2 regions of the Alishewanella sp. SMS8 genome follow, and region 2 is predicted to be linked to the other one. Evidence: riboswitches for the same ligand, from Rfam matches in the RefSeq annotation. Region 2 holds a riboswitch; the other holds the start of a gene.
What was found. Region 2 has a riboswitch for cobalamin ahead of ORJ01_RS02720 (TonB-dependent receptor domain-containing protein). Riboswitches for the same ligand answer to the same signal wherever they lie in the genome.
Positions count from the first base shown of each region.

Region 1: it holds a riboswitch for cobalamin, as region 2 does, so the genes downstream of both, ORJ01_RS00885 (ABC transporter ATP-binding protein) here and ORJ01_RS02720 (TonB-dependent receptor domain-containing protein) in region 2, are expected to answer to the same signal.

Region 1 is NZ_JAPJEA010000001.1:176,987-184,573, reverse strand. It holds gene ORJ01_RS00905 (fumarate hydratase) at 1-588, shown strand, start outside; gene ORJ01_RS00900 (S9 family peptidase) at 640-2,658, shown strand; gene ORJ01_RS00895 (ABC transporter substrate-binding protein) at 2,859-3,599, opposite strand; gene ORJ01_RS00890 (NADPH-dependent FMN reductase) at 3,750-4,301, opposite strand; cobalamin riboswitch at 4,522-4,693, shown strand; gene ORJ01_RS00885 (ABC transporter ATP-binding protein) at 4,777-5,604, shown strand; gene ORJ01_RS00880 (iron ABC transporter permease) at 5,598-6,608, shown strand; gene cobO (cob(I)yrinic acid a,c-diamide adenosyltransferase) at 6,610-7,215, shown strand; gene ORJ01_RS00870 (cobalamin-binding protein) at 7,216-7,587, shown strand, end outside.
Region 2 is NZ_JAPJEA010000001.1:611,120-618,706, forward strand. It holds gene ORJ01_RS02710 (NAD(P)/FAD-dependent oxidoreductase) at 1-614, opposite strand, end outside; gene msrA (peptide-methionine (S)-S-oxide reductase MsrA) at 701-1,234, shown strand; gene ORJ01_RS02720 (TonB-dependent receptor domain-containing protein) at 1,321-3,093, opposite strand; cobalamin riboswitch at 3,129-3,334, opposite strand; gene ORJ01_RS02725 (YajQ family cyclic di-GMP-binding protein) at 3,406-3,888, opposite strand; gene ORJ01_RS02730 (VanZ family protein) at 3,972-4,343, shown strand; gene ORJ01_RS02735 (ketopantoate reductase family protein) at 4,319-5,209, shown strand; gene thiI (tRNA uracil 4-sulfurtransferase ThiI) at 5,206-6,663, opposite strand; gene ORJ01_RS02745 (flagellar motor protein MotB) at 6,748-7,587, opposite strand, start outside.

The sequences.
Region 1 (7,587 bases), 430 kb from region 2:
AACCTTGATACCGTGACACCCGAGGAAGTACAAAGCTGGCAAGCCGGTGAAACAGTATTACTAAGCGGTAAAATGCTCACAGGGCGTGATGCGGCGCACAAGCGTATTGCTGATATGCTGAATAAAGGCGAAGGCTTACCCGCTGGCGTTGATTTTAAAAACAAATTTATTTATTACGTTGGCCCAGTTGATGCGGTAGGTGATGAAGTAGTAGGGCCTGCCGGTCCAACTACCGCAACACGAATGGATAAATTTACCGATATGATGTTATCGCAAACCGGTTTACTGGGCATGATTGGTAAATCTGAGCGCGGTGATAAAACCGTAGCCAGTATCAAGCAACACAAAGCAGCCTATTTAATGGCGGTAGGTGGCGCGGCATACTTAGTGTCAAAAGCGATTAAAAAAGCCCGCGTAGTGGCATTCGCAGACTTAGGTATGGAAGCGATTTACGAGTTTGATGTTGAAGATATGCCGGTGACGGTTGCTGTTGATAGCAATGGTAATAATGTGCACCAACAAGGGCCGGTGATTTGGAAAGCGAACATCGCTGAGTTAGATGCCAAGTTAAGCAAAGGCTCGAAATAATAATAACAGGCCGCAGCAACGACTGCGGCCTTTTGCTAACCGAGGGAACTGATGAAAAAACTGACGTTACTGGCTGCCTGTGTTTTAAGCAGTACGGCCATGGCAAAGGGGCCGCTGACGGTCGAGCACCTAAACCAATTTAATAAAGTGGGTAATGTGGCGTTAGCGCCAGATGGTCAAGCGGTAGTTTACAGCCAGAGCAATGGCGGTTTTGCGCCCGCCGATACCAGCCATGATTTGTATTTAATGACGCTGGGTGAAAATCGCAGTGTGAAACGCCTGACTACACACAGTAGCCGTGAAACTGCAGTGCAGTGGCATCCTAACGGCCAGAGTATTTTCTTTATTGCCAATCGTAGTGGTAGTAATCAAATTTGGCGGTTGTCGTTAGACGGTGGTGAAGCACAGCAAGTCACCCAACTGCCGGTACCTGTGAATGCATTTAAATTAGCCGCTGATGGCAAAACCCTGGCGTTAGCGTTGACCGTGAAACCGGGCTGCCAAACGTTGCATTGCACCTTGGATGCGCAAGCCAAAGACGCCGAGAAAAAAGACAGTGCCTTGGCTTATGACCAGCTTATGGTTAGACATTGGGATCACTGGCGCGATCAGTATCGTGAGCATTTGCATGTTGCTACCCTTGGTGACAAGGTATTAACGGATGCGAAAAATCTGATGGCCGATTGGAACACCGATATTGCCGGGATCAGTGAAGTATCTTTCACGCCTGATAATCAGCAACTGGTGTTTAGTGCCAAGATCCCTGCCGTCGATCAAGCCTGGCATACCAATTACGATATTTTTCAGGTACCGATTAGCGGTGGTGAAAAAGTTAATTTAACCGCCAATAACCCCGCTTGGGATGCAAAGCCAAAATTCTCCATCGATGGCCGTTTTATGGCTTATTTGGCTATGAAAAAACCCGGCGCTGAAGCCGATCGCTTTGGTTTAATGTTGTTGGATCTGGTGACCGGTGAGCAGAAAGAAGTGGCACCAAACTGGGACCGCTCGATTTCTGATTATCAGTTTGGCTTAGATAATCGTACTATTTATGTAACAACCCAAGATGTTGGGCAATATAGCATTTATGCCATCAACACCAGCTTTGGTGATGTCGTCAAAGTGTATGGTGATGGCTATGCCGGTAACTTACAGGTTGCCAGTGATAAAATTGTGTTTACCAATCATCGCTTAAATATGCCAGCAGAGATTTTTCAAACCGGGCCAGATGGTTCGCAATTACAACAATTAACCGATGTTAACGCCACTTGGCGCGAGCAGGTACAATTTGGTGAGTACGAGCAATTTAGCTTTAAAGGCGCAAACGATGCCACCGTATACGGCTATTTAGTGAAGCCGTGGAATTTTGAGCCAAGCAAAAAATACCCGATGGCCTTTTTGGTGCACGGTGGGCCACAAGGTAGCTTCGGTAATATGTTTAACGAGCGTTGGAATGCGCAAATGTATGCGGCTAAAGGCTATGCTGTGGTCATGGTCGATTTCCATGGCTCTACCGGTTATGGCCAAGCTTTTACTGATGCGATTAGCCGTGATTGGGGTGGCAAGCCCTTAATCGATTTGCAAAAAGGCTTTGAGTATATTGTGCAAGCTCAGCCTTGGATTGATGGCGAGCGTGCTTGTGCTCTGGGGGCTTCCTACGGCGGTTATATGATGAACTGGATTGCCGGTAACTGGCCAGAGGGCTTTAAATGCTTAGTGAACCATGCCGGTTTGTATGATATGCCGAGTTTTTATGGCAGTACGGAAGAGCTGTGGTTTCCTGAGTTTGATTTAGGCGGGCCAGCTTGGCAGGCTGAGTCAGATTATCAAAAATTTAATCCGGCGGCGCATGCCGCAAAGTGGCAAACGCCGATGTTGGTGATCCACGGCTTAAAAGATTTCCGTGTGCCTTATGCTCAAGGCTTAGGGGCTTTTACTAATTTACAACGTAAAGGCATTGATTCACGGTTGGTGATCTTTCCAGATGAAAATCACTGGATTTTAAACCCGGATAACAGAGTGCGTTGGTACAACGAAGTGTTTCAGTGGTTAGATAAATATACACGTTAAACATAAGCTCCGTTAAGCTAATGCGCGTGAGTTAAGCATAACACTGTTTTCGCTAAATCAACTGTTGCAGGCCATGGATGGCCGCAAAGAATCCTCAAGAAAGACTTATGGCGTGTTGGCTAAGCAAACCGCGTTATGCTTAACACTAAACTGATCGGTATGACCGCTCTGTGGGGCTTTGTTATGGAATCATGCAGCGGTTAATAGTAAGCAAAGGGTTGCTGCCCCGTTTGTAATTGTCGGCTTGGGGCGGCAATACCAAAATGTAAACGCAAATTTTCGGTGAAGCCTTCACGCTCTAATTGAAACAGCATATTTGCCAAGGGCTGTAATAAGGCGCTGTGGTCGCGATGCAGTAAATGGTAATCAGGTAAGCTAAAAATAAATTGCTCGCTAATCGGGAATTCGCTTTGTGCATTAAGCTGGTAAGCCGCAAAAATCACGGCATCGACTTTGCCGGTTAAAAATAAATTTTTGGTACTTTCGATACTGCCAGAGCTAATCACTTGGCGCGAAGGCGGCAGCTTTTTTAAGATTTCTTCCAGCACCAAAGAGCCACGGACATAAGCCAAGCTTGGCACGTCGTCTAGGCTACATTTTGCACAGCGTTGCTGATTGATATACAAATAAACCTTGGTATCAAACAACACATAGGGTACTGCGACGAGGTTAGGGTAATGCTTAGTGACATCCAGCACCCTAGCTAGCTCACCATCTAAGCTGCCTTTATTCGACTCTAATAAACTTCGGCCAAACGGAATATCAATAAAGTGTGCATCAATATTTAAACGCCGATAGGCTTCAGACAACAAAGCTTGGCTGTATTGCGCTGCAGGTGAGGTTAGCGCTTCGCGAAATTGAAGTTTTGACGGCAATGTCTCTGCCGTTTCGGCGTACGACACACTCCAGATCATTACGCTAAAAAGTAGCAGCCATTTCATCAGATCAATCCGTTTAGTCTTAGCGTTTGCACATCTTGTGAGATGCGGTTCAGCTATTTATGAGTAAATAAAGCAACGTCAGGCGAATAGTGTTACCCGTTCCGTTACAAGAGCGCTAAAAATATCCCTAACTTGCAAAGTATTATAAGTTTACGGCTGCAGTTTTTGTTGCCATGCCGCCAACGCGAGCAGTTGCTGTTTGATATTTTCTTGGATTTTACTATCAATTAAATGTCCTTCGTTGTCAAAAGCGCCGCTAAACGCATTGGCAAAAACTTCGGGTTTATTTAACGGGTGTAAATCGAGATATACACAGACTTGACGTAAATGATATTGCGCGCGCGAGCTACCCATGCCCCCTGCCGCTCCCATAATAGCCACCGCCTTGCCACGTAATAGGTAATTATCAGGTTCACGCGATGCCCAATCTAGCGCGTTTTTTAAAGCGGGGGCCAGTGAGTAATTGTACTCTGGGCAGCCCAGAATTAATGCATCTGCTTGGGCGAAATCGTTAAGTAACCGGCTGACAGCAGCAGGTTTCTCTGCTAAATCGGCGTTATAAAAGGGCACATCTAATAAGTCGGCCAGGTGGATTTTCATACCTTTTGGTGCGTGTGCTTGTGCCCATAGCAACATACCCCGATTAGTCGATTTAGCGCGTAAACTGCCGCAGATGGCCAAGACGTTGAGTGTTTTTGTCATAGTGATAGGTTGCTCCATGTCAGGTGTTTAGCCCTGAGGCTTGCAGCGTTCAGATTTTATAAATAGCTTAAGCCTAGCAGTTATCGTTAAAATTGCAGGATAAAAGTTAACCCTATGCGTAATAAATTTCACCGGTAGAGCACAATAAAGCAAAGCAGTAATCCGATATCTGCTTTAACTTTTTACTGCTACAATAGCCAGCGTTGCTATCTTATAACAAGCAACGCTTAAACGCTAAGGTGAGCTTAAAGCTTAACATAGGGAATCAGGTGCGAACCCTGAACTGTACCCGCAACTGTAAACTACGCTGTGTTTCAAGGCCACTTAACGGGAAGGCGAAACATGGGTCATCGTAGTCAGTCAGGATACCTGCCTTGGTGTAAAATGCCCCCGTGCGGGAAAACACGGTAGCGGCCTGCCACCTGTGTCAAACGGGCTGTAGGATGCTGCCTGCGAGCAATTACAGGATATCGTTTTGACAGCCGCCATTTATACTCTAGACCAGCTTTGTTTAGCGTATCCCAATTCGCGTAGCTCAGGCTCTGTGCTGGCGCTCGACCAGATTACGTTGACGATTTCCCCTAATGAAGTCGTCGGTATTATCGGCCCAAATGGCGCGGGTAAAAGTAGTTTATTACAACTACTCAATGGCCGTTATGCGCCGAATAGTGGCCGAATTTTACTTTCTGGCCAGCCGTTGCAGCAGCAGAGTGCACAGGCTTTAGCACGGCAAGTTGCCACCGTGGCACAAATCAGCAGTGCACCGCAGGGGTTGTTTTGTGAGCAAGTTGCGGCGATGGGCTTGTTACCACATAAGCGCTGGTATGAGGGCACCAGTGCCCAAGACCTGCAGCAGGTAAGGTTAGCATTGCAGCAAGTGGGTTTGGCTGATAAAGCGCAACTACGCGCCGATACTTTATCGGGGGGCGAATTACAGCGACTTTATATTGCACGCGCTTTGGTGCAGCAAGCGACTATTTTATTATTGGATGAGCCGACCAATCATTTAGATGTGAAATACCAACATCAGGTATTGCAACTGCTACAGGGGCTGAATAAAACCATTATTTGTTGTTTGCACGATCTGAATTTAGCCGCGCGTTATTGCCACAAGCTATTGTTATTGGAAAACGGTAAGGTGCGGGCCTATGGTACGCCACACGACGTTTTGCGCCCAGCATTATTACAGCAGGTTTTTGGTTTGCCTTGCGTGGTATCATCTCAAGCCGATTATGGCTGGTTGCAAGTGACCTTTATACCTGAGCTCGCGCACGCGAAAGTCGGAGTGCCAAGCCCATGCTAAAACAGTTAAAACCCCGTCAGCGAGCCTTGCTATGGCTGTTAAGCGGTTTATTGGTACTGAGTTTACTATTGAGTTTGCACATTGGCAGTGTCGCGATCAGTTGGCGTGAATTGCTGCTCGCTTTAACTGGCCAAGCAGTGAGCGAGCCGCTGACCCAGACGATTATCTGGCAAATTCGTTTACCTCGTTTATTGGTCGCCATGTTAGTGGGGGCAGGCTTGGCTGTGGCCGGTACCGTTTTACAAAACGTCAGTCGTAATCCACTGGCTGATCCTTACTTATTTGGTTTAATGGCTGGGGCTGGGTTAGGGGCGACCATTGTCAGTATTGTGCTACCCGATCAACTGATCAGCATGGCGTTGGCGGCCTTTTTAGGGGCTTTGCTTGCGGTGCTGTTGGTGTTTATTGCCTGTATGGGTAATAGGCTACAAAAAATGGAAGTGACCTTACTCGCTGGGGTGGCGGTGTCATTTATGCTCAGCGCGATAAGCAGCTTTATTCTGTATTTTGCTGAGCCTTTTGCCGCTAATCGGGTTATTTTTTGGATGATGGGAAGCTTAAGTCGAACCGATTGGCACAGTGTGGCATTAATTGCGCCCGCCGTGCTGCTATTACTGGTGGTGGCATTGGCGGTCAGGCGGCAATTGGATGCCTTGTTATTATCAGACGACAGTGCCCGCAGCTTGGGCGTGAATACACAGCGTCTGCGGCTGGTGTTATTACTGCTTACCGCGTTAGTCACTGCCTGTATTGTGGCGCAGTGTGGTGGTATCGCCTTTGTGGGCTTAATGGTGCCGCATATGGTGCGTTATTTTATGGGGGTAACCGCAGTGCCATTATTGCTGGGCTCGGCGCTATTTGGGGCCATCTTTATGATGTGGGTGGATAATGCCGCGCGTAGCCTGTTAGCGATGCAAGAAATTCCATTAGGGGTGATCACCTCGGTGCTTGGCAGTGTATTCTTTCTGATTATTTTACGGCGACAGTTACAACAAGGTGGATAGCATGAGTGCAGATGAATTAAAACAACAACGCCATCAGGCACGGCAACAACGCTTAAAAGAGTACGTTGATGCCGCCGTAACACGAGCCAATATTGAAAAAGGTTTGTTGTTAGTCATAACCGGCAACGGCAAAGGTAAATCAACTGCCGGTTTTGGCACCGTGGCTCGTGCGGTCGGCCATGGCCTAAATGCGGCAGTGGTGCAATTTATTAAAGGCAGTTGGGCTTGTGGTGAACGTAATTTACTGCAACAACATGGTGTTGAGTTCTCAGTGATGGCAACGGGCTTTACCTGGGATACGCAAGACAAAGCGGCAGATATCGAAGCGGCCGAGCGGGTGTGGCAAGATGCCGAGCGCTTTTTAGCCGACGATACGCTCGATTTGGTGTTACTAGACGAGCTTACCTACATGCTCAGTTATCATTATTTACCACTAGAACGCATTGAAAAAGCGCTGATGCAGCGCCCAGCTAAACAACATGTGGTGATAACCGGTCGCGCTTGCCATCGACGTATCTTGGAATTAGCCGATACCGTTAGCGAGATCCAAGCAGTAAAACATGCGTTTGACGCTGGTGTGAAAGCACAACAAGGTTTGGATTGGTAAATGCGATTATTACACCGTATGTCGCGGCTTTGGCTTAGTGGGGTTATTTTAACACTACTCGCTTTGCCGCTTGCTGCCGCGCCGCAGCGGGTGATCAGTCTGGCGCCGCATATTACGGAATTAGTGTATGCGGTGGGGGCGGGCGAGCAATTAATTGCCGTGAGTGATTACAGTGATTATCCTGAAGCTGCCTTAGCATTGCCGCGGGTGAACAGTTTTGCGGCCTTAAATATTGAGGTTATTTTAGCGTTAAAACCGGATCTAGTGCTGGCCTGGCGCAGTGGTAATCCGGCGCAGGATCTTGAACGCTTGCAGCAATTTGGTATTCAGGTGGCTTATTCTGATCCAGTCACGCTTGATGATATTGCACTG
Region 2 (7,587 bases):
GCCTGATCCTTAACAAAAATACCACCGGCGGCATGCTGCGTAGCCTTACTTAGTTGTAAACTCACGGCCCAGCAAGGTTGTAATAAATCGGTGGGTAACGTCACCGCTAATGGCGGAGGTAATAATGTGGCAGCTTGTGCCGGCGGGATCGCCAGTATTACCTGAGCAAAGGGCCCAAACTGCTCCGCGTGCTCGTTTTGAATAAACCAGCCCTCTGCCGTATTTGTTATGGTGCTAACACGGCAGTTAAAGTGGCATTCTAGGGCGTCGGCCATCGCGCGTAGTGGGCTGTGCATCGCCGGCGTACCAATGAAGCGTTGCTCAGCATCGGGGGAAGCTGCTAATTGCCCAGCACGATATTGATACATGGGTGCTAACCAACGATTGACCACACCTTGCTTTAACCACTGTGCAACTTGCTGCTGAAATAAGGGTTGCCGCGCCGTAAAATATTGGGCGCCGAGATCTAAATAGCCTTCGGCACTGCGCTTACTGCTCATGCGGCCACCGGCGCCGCGCGCTTTATCGAATACCGCAACCTGTTGTCCCGCTTGTTGCAGCGCAAAGGCACAACTTAACCCAGCCATACCGGCACCAATTACTGCCAACGTCATTATTACTCCGGCGTGTTATAATCTATTAGGCTTTACATTACGTAAGAGTCGACAGGCACGATCAGCCGTTGATGCAAGGAGAAGAGATGAGTACACAGATTGCCACGTTCGGCGCAGGCTGTTTTTGGTGTTTAGAAGCAGCGTTAAATGAAGTCTCCGGTGTACACGCGGCCATCAGTGGTTACATGGGAGGTCATACCCTCAATCCTGATTATCAAAGCATCTGCACCGGTGAAACCGGCCACGCAGAAGTGGTACAAGTGAGTTATGACGATAGCCAGATCAGTTTTAAACAGCTATGCCAACTGTTTTTTAGTTTACATAACCCTACCCAACTTAACCGCCAAGGCAATGATGTCGGCACTCAGTACCGCAGCGTTATTTTTAGCCATAACGCGGAGCAAGCAGCCGAAGCCGCGGCGATAATAAGCGAGCTTGAACAACAACAGCTATTTGAACAACCCATTGTTACTGAGATCAGCCCGGCCAGTGTGTTTTATCCAGCAGAAAGTTATCATCAAGGTTATTATTTGCAAAACCCACAGCAAGGCTACTGTCATTGGGTCATTTCACCGAAAATGTCGAAATTTCGCAGCCAATTTCAGCACCTGCTAAAATAAATCCAGCGCTGACTGCAGCCTAGTATAACAACTTAGGTAGCAAATGCAGCGCTGGTTTTTTTCTTTAGCGTTTAATCACTAGGCGTTTAAGGCAATTTATATTGCAGGCTTAAACCAAAGTTTACGCCGGCAGTTTCATAACCCGAACTGGTTTGATAATGCTTATCAAACAGGTTATCCACCTTAGCACTTAACGATAAAGCTGGGGATAATGCAAAGCTACCGCCCACACCAAACACAGTAAAGCCACCTAGATATGGGCTACTGGCATACTCACCTTGATAGGTATCGCTTTGGTAATCCGCCGTCACAAATCCCGATAACTGCTGCCATTGTTGCGTCAAGCGCCAATTCACATTGTGCTCAGGTCGGCGGGCTAACCGTTGCCCAGTCAAGGTATTTTCAGTGTCCAACCAGCTATAACTGATTGTTTGCTCTAAAGAATCCCAACGCAGATCAACACTGAGTTCCACGCCAGAAATTTTGGCACGTTCAATGTTTTGTGGTGTGTAGGTCGCAAAATCAAACTGGATCAGATTATCAACATCTTGCTTAAACCAGGCTAACTGCAACGTCGCAGCGGCTAACTGATAACTCAGTGCAATTTCATTCGACAAAGTTTTTTCTGGTTGTAAATCGGGATTGGCACTACCAGGATAATACAAGTCGTTAAAGGTCGGCGCTTTAAAAGCCGAACCCCGGCTCAGTCTGAGCTGCATCGCATCACTGAGATCAACACCTGCAGCTAATTGCCAGGTCGTGTTACCACCGTATTGGTCAGTAAGGTCGCGGCGCGCTGCCCCGTCTAAACGCAAGCCTTGCGCAGCAAATTGTAAACCAGCGAAGGCGGCACGATTAAGGCGATTATCCTGCACATAGGCTACGCCTGAGCGTGCTACGCTCTCTTGATACCAGTTCACGCCCGCTAAACCCGATAGGCTATCTGTCAATGCGGTGGCTGCTTGATAGTTAAATTCATCGCGTTCAGTCACATATGGGCTTTGCGAAACAGGTCCATAAGTCGTGTCATCATCCAGCGTTCGGCTGAATTGTGCTTGATGTTGCCATGATCCTTGCTGATGTTCCCAGCCCAACAAATAACTGCGGTTTAACGTTTCAGCTTGATCTTCACTGCCCCAGGCCGTATCAAACTGATAAAAACCGGAGTTAACATCCACCTGACCACGCCAAAGACCCAATCGGGTTTGATAAGCTGCCACCAGTTTAGCAAAACGTTGTTGGTAACCATCCCGATCGTTATCTAAATCGTTACGCACATTAAAACCATCGGCCCGGCTATACCCAGCAGTAGCACTCAAAGTCAGATCACCATGATGTTGACTGGCATTAATGCTAGCACCAGCCTGCCCATAACTGCCAACATCCGCAGTTAATTCCACGCCGCTGGCTTGACGAGTGGTAATAGCAATTACTCCAGCTAAGGCGTCAGCACCATACCATGCCGCTCGAGGGCCACGGATCACTTCTATTCGTTCAATTAACGCTAAGGGCAACATCGATAAGGTTTTATAACCCAAGGTGGCGGAGCCACTGCGCACGCCGTCAATCAATACGAGCGTATGGCCATTATTCCCGCCACGCAAATACAAACCGCTATTTTGGCCACGGCCACCGTCACGAGAAATAGTAATACCGGGTAATTGCGCTAATAAAGCAGGTAAATCACTGGCTTGACGAGCCTCAATATCTGCACGATCTAGCACAGAAACACTGGCTAACACTTCGGAAGTGGCTACAGGGGTGCGATTAGCGTAAACACTGATATGTTCGACCACGTCAGTCGCGGATACAGCAGCAGGGACGGCTGACAACAGCAGCGCCCAAGAAGGTTTAAACATAGATACTCCAGCAATGTGCCCACCGCACATTTCTTTGGTTTGAAGGACTTTTAGGCCGGTCTCCGGGCTAACAACCTGCTGACGCGAGTATTTCGCCTTCCCATCTTGCGACAGTGGCGGATGAAATACTTTAAGTTGCTTACCGTTGCGGGGGCAGCTCTGGTTTTACACCAGATTCCCGTTTAACTTGGTCGATGACATTAAAAAGCAGCGACCAAGCACCTAAAAAAGCGGCGGCTCTATCAAGAGCCGCCGCAAGTTTACGCTGAATCAGCGCCAAGTCAATAGACTTCTAGAAGTCTTAACTGCAAATCAATCGCGAAAGTTGGTAAATTGAAAAGCTTGCTCTAATTCAGCTGCACGCACCGCCGCAATCGCTTCTTGTAAATCATCGCGCTTTTTACCAGTAACGCGCACTTGATCGCCTTGAATAGCGGCTTGCACTTTTAACTTATTGTCTTTAATTAATTTAACCAACTTTTTCGCCATATCCGTTTCGATACCTTGGCGCAGCGATAAGGCTAAACTGTAAGTTTTACCCGAGTGCACTACATCGCCTTCTTTAAAAGAGCGCACATCTAGATTGCGTTTCACCGCTTTGGCAAAAAAGATTTCGAGCATTTGCTGTAACTGAAACTCTGCCTCAGCCACCATGTTAATTTGTTTATCTTTGAGGGTAAATTCAGCATTTACGCCGCGAAAATCAAAACGCGTTTGTAATTCACGGTTAGCATTATCAACCGCATTTAGTACCTCTTGCTGGTCAACTTCAGAAACTATATCAAAAGCGGGCATTTTGCTCTCCTATCTCGGTCTATGCTGGTGATTATAACCAGAAAACTGCTACAATCCGAGCCCCATTTATCGGAGATAAGAACGTGCCGCAATCGTTTTATCGCTTTTTGTTTTTATTATGTCTGCTGTTAGCCACTTTTGGCTTTATGGCCGAGATTAACGGCCACAAGCTTGCTGGCGAATTGTCTTTTTTTAAAATTGAAAATCTCGATAAAGTGGCCCATTTTGGTATTTTCTTTGTACTCAGTGGCTTAATTTGGAAAGGCTTTCGCGCAGTGTTTTGGAAAATCCTACTTTTGATGGCAATCTATGGCGCCTTAATTGAAGTGATACAAGAAAACTATACGCGACGCACGGGCGATTTTTGGGATTGGGTGGCCGATATGGCTGGGGTTTTAACCTTTTTTGTTGTGCGTAAACTGTGGCATTTATGGCGACCACGCAGCAAGCGTTAAACTGGACCGTCGTTGGCCAAGGTGCTATTGGCCTGCTTGCTGCCTGCCGGTGGCAACAGGCCAATACACCCGTGCGTTTGTGGTTGCGTCAACCTAAATCGTTAAGCGTGCGCTTTTTGGCGCTAGATCACACCGAGCAACAATGCCATTTTCAAGCGGCCGTCTCCCCCATCCATGCCTTGTTTTTACCGGTAAAAGCCTATGCCGTTACCGAAGCCTTAACCCAACTACAACCGCATCTCACTGACAACGCCCAAATTGTCGTTTCGCATAATGGTATGCCAGACCTTGCGGTTTTGCGGCAATTTGCACGGGCTAAGCAAGGGATCTGGTTTTTAACGACTAGCCATGGTGCCTTACGACAAACGGAGCAGATCCGCCATACCGGCCAAGGTAAAAGTATGCTCAGCCCACTGAATGAAGCCGCGAGTGCACATCGCAAAGCCGTTTTCACGGCTTTAAATCAGGCCTTAGGCCCGTTAACCGTCACCGAGAATAGCATAGCGGCTTTATGGCAAAAGTTGGCGATTAATGCGGCTATTAACCCGCTCACTGCAGTGTTAAATTGTAAAAATGGTGCTTTAGCGGCGACAGAGCATCAACCTCAATTACAGCAAATTGTCAGTGAAGTCTGTCAGCTGGCGTCGCTTGAACAAGTTGATTTGCCGTTTACGGCAACCTTTGCGCAAGTGCAACAAGTGATCACCGCGACGGCCAATAACTATTCATCAATGCAGCAAGATTATTACCATGGCCGCCCCACCGAGCTTAGCGTGATCACCGGCTTTATTGTCGCCACGGCGGCAAAACATCAGCTAGCGGTTCCGGCCAATCAAGCACTATGGCAAGCGCTGCAAGATACTTAAGGCCGATACACTGCAACATTATTAAATCCCATCTCTTGCAGCAATAAAGCCTGTAAACGACTCATCACGCCACGTTCACAATAACAGTAATATTGCTGTTGCTGATCTAATTGTGCAAATGCCGTAGCTAAACGGTAAAACGGAATGGTCAGTACCTGATGCTGCTGTAATTGCAGTGGCCGCGCGTCGACTTCGTCGTGACTGCGAATATCTAACACGATCGCGCTAGCCGGTAATATCGCCTCGGTAGCGATAACACCCGCTTGTTGTTCTGCTTGATATTCAACGGTCCGAATATCGAGGATTTTAGCTTGCTCAATGGCTTGATTTATCCTGCGCGGATCGAGCCGTGCTTCGGCTGTGATGACTTCACTGAGGATGGCATTCACTGTCGGATTTTGTGAAATCACGCCACAATATTCCGGCATACTTCCCGCCAACTCGGCCACACCAATTTGTCTTGCTAAATCCACAATATCTTGTTTGTCATGATAAATAAGCGGCCGCAAAACTAAGCTGGGGCTCGCTTGATCGATCACGGCTAAGTTAGCCAGAGTTTGACTCGCGACCTGGCCAATACTTTCACCGGTAACCACCGCCGAGATCCCAAGCTTTTCAGCCATAGCGCTGGCCACCTGCATCATCAGGCGTTTTAAAACGACACCCATTAAACCCGTGGGCACATGCTCCAAAATATCTGCCACAACGGGGGCAAAGTCGACACTGACAAACTTCACCCGATGCGAGGCTGCATAGGTTTTCCATAGATAAAAGGCGATTTCGCGCACACCGTTCTCATGAGCTGCACCGCCTAAATTAAAGAACAGATAATGGGTACGTAAACCCTTGCGGATCATTAGATAACTCGCAACAGCCGAATCAAAACCGCCTGAGATCAACGACAAGGCATCCGATTGCGATGGGATCGGTAAGCCGCCCATGCCTGTGAAGCTTTCGGTGACCAGTAAAAATTGCTGCTGTTTAATCTCTAGTTTAATCTCTAAGTCAGGCTGCTTTAATCGCACTCGCGCGCTATTTACTAATTGGTTTAAGCCGCCACCAATATAACGCTCAGCGTCGAGTGAACTAAATGCATGTTCACCTTGGCGTCTCACCCTGACACAAAAGCTTTTATTCATAATTTGAGACTGATAAACCGCCGCAACTTGCTGAAAAAGATCGGCTAAATCAGTGAACTGGCGCGTTTGCATCTGAGCAAAGGTAACAATACCGGGGATACATTTTAAACGTGTAATTAATTCTTGGCGCCAGGCGGTTGTCTCGTATTGGCTAGTGACCGTTAGATGATCAAAATAACCGGTGACTTTCACTTTATGCGGCAGATGTTTTAGTAAGGTTCTGAGATTCTGCTCCACCAGCAACGTTTGACGCTTGCGCACCGACTTACTTTTGATGGCGATTTCAGGATGCAACTTAATAATAAATTCGAGCATGATGGGCGCATTTAGCTAACAATGTTGCGCATTATAACTAAGCGTAACAAAAACGCCTAATCAAGCGATTAGGCGTTTGCTGACTTAAGGATTCGTTGCCGGTTCAAAACTGATCGGTTCAGACACCTTAGGCTTGCCCTGCATGATCGAGATTTCGACACGCCGGTTACGCCGACGATTTAGCTCACTATTATTTGGCATCAAGGGGCGAGTATCAGCATGCCCTACCACGACAATGCGGTTTCGATCAAAGCCCGGCGCAGCAATTAAAGCGGTGGCCACTGAAACGGCTCGCTTAGCCGATAAATCCCAATTGTTGGCATGTAACTCATCACCCACCTGAAAATCATCAGTATGCCCACTGACGGTAATTTCACCGGGAATATCATTGAGCATCACCCCAATTTGCCGCACTATCGGGATAAAGCGCGGCTGTAAAAAAGAAGAGCCCGACGGGAAAGAGCCATTTTCGCGGATACGAATAATGATTTGCTGCCCCAATGATTCTAACTCGACTGCGCCGTCAACGATTTGTTGTTCCAGCTCTTCAGCTAACTTCTTCACCGTTTCATTAACTTGCTCTTGGGCGGCTTCTGCGGCAGCGGCGGCTGTAGCCTCGGCAGCTTCTTGCTCCTCAGCATTTAATGCCGATTGCCCACCGGTTTGATCATCGCGTTGGTCTTGGCGCCCGCCGGCAGAGTCTTCTTCACCCGCTTGAAATTCAATGACTTGCTGGGTCATTTCCATGGTTTGCTGCTGGATCGTTTCAATTGGCGTGGGATCAGGCCGCCCAGGGCGAAACTCCATGGCAATAACACTGGTTCCCTTGGGGATATCATCCACTTCAATTTTATTTTGCACACCAAAAGCAAACTTCATAGAGCCGGCAATTTGTTTAAACTTCAACACGTCCATTTCAGAAAA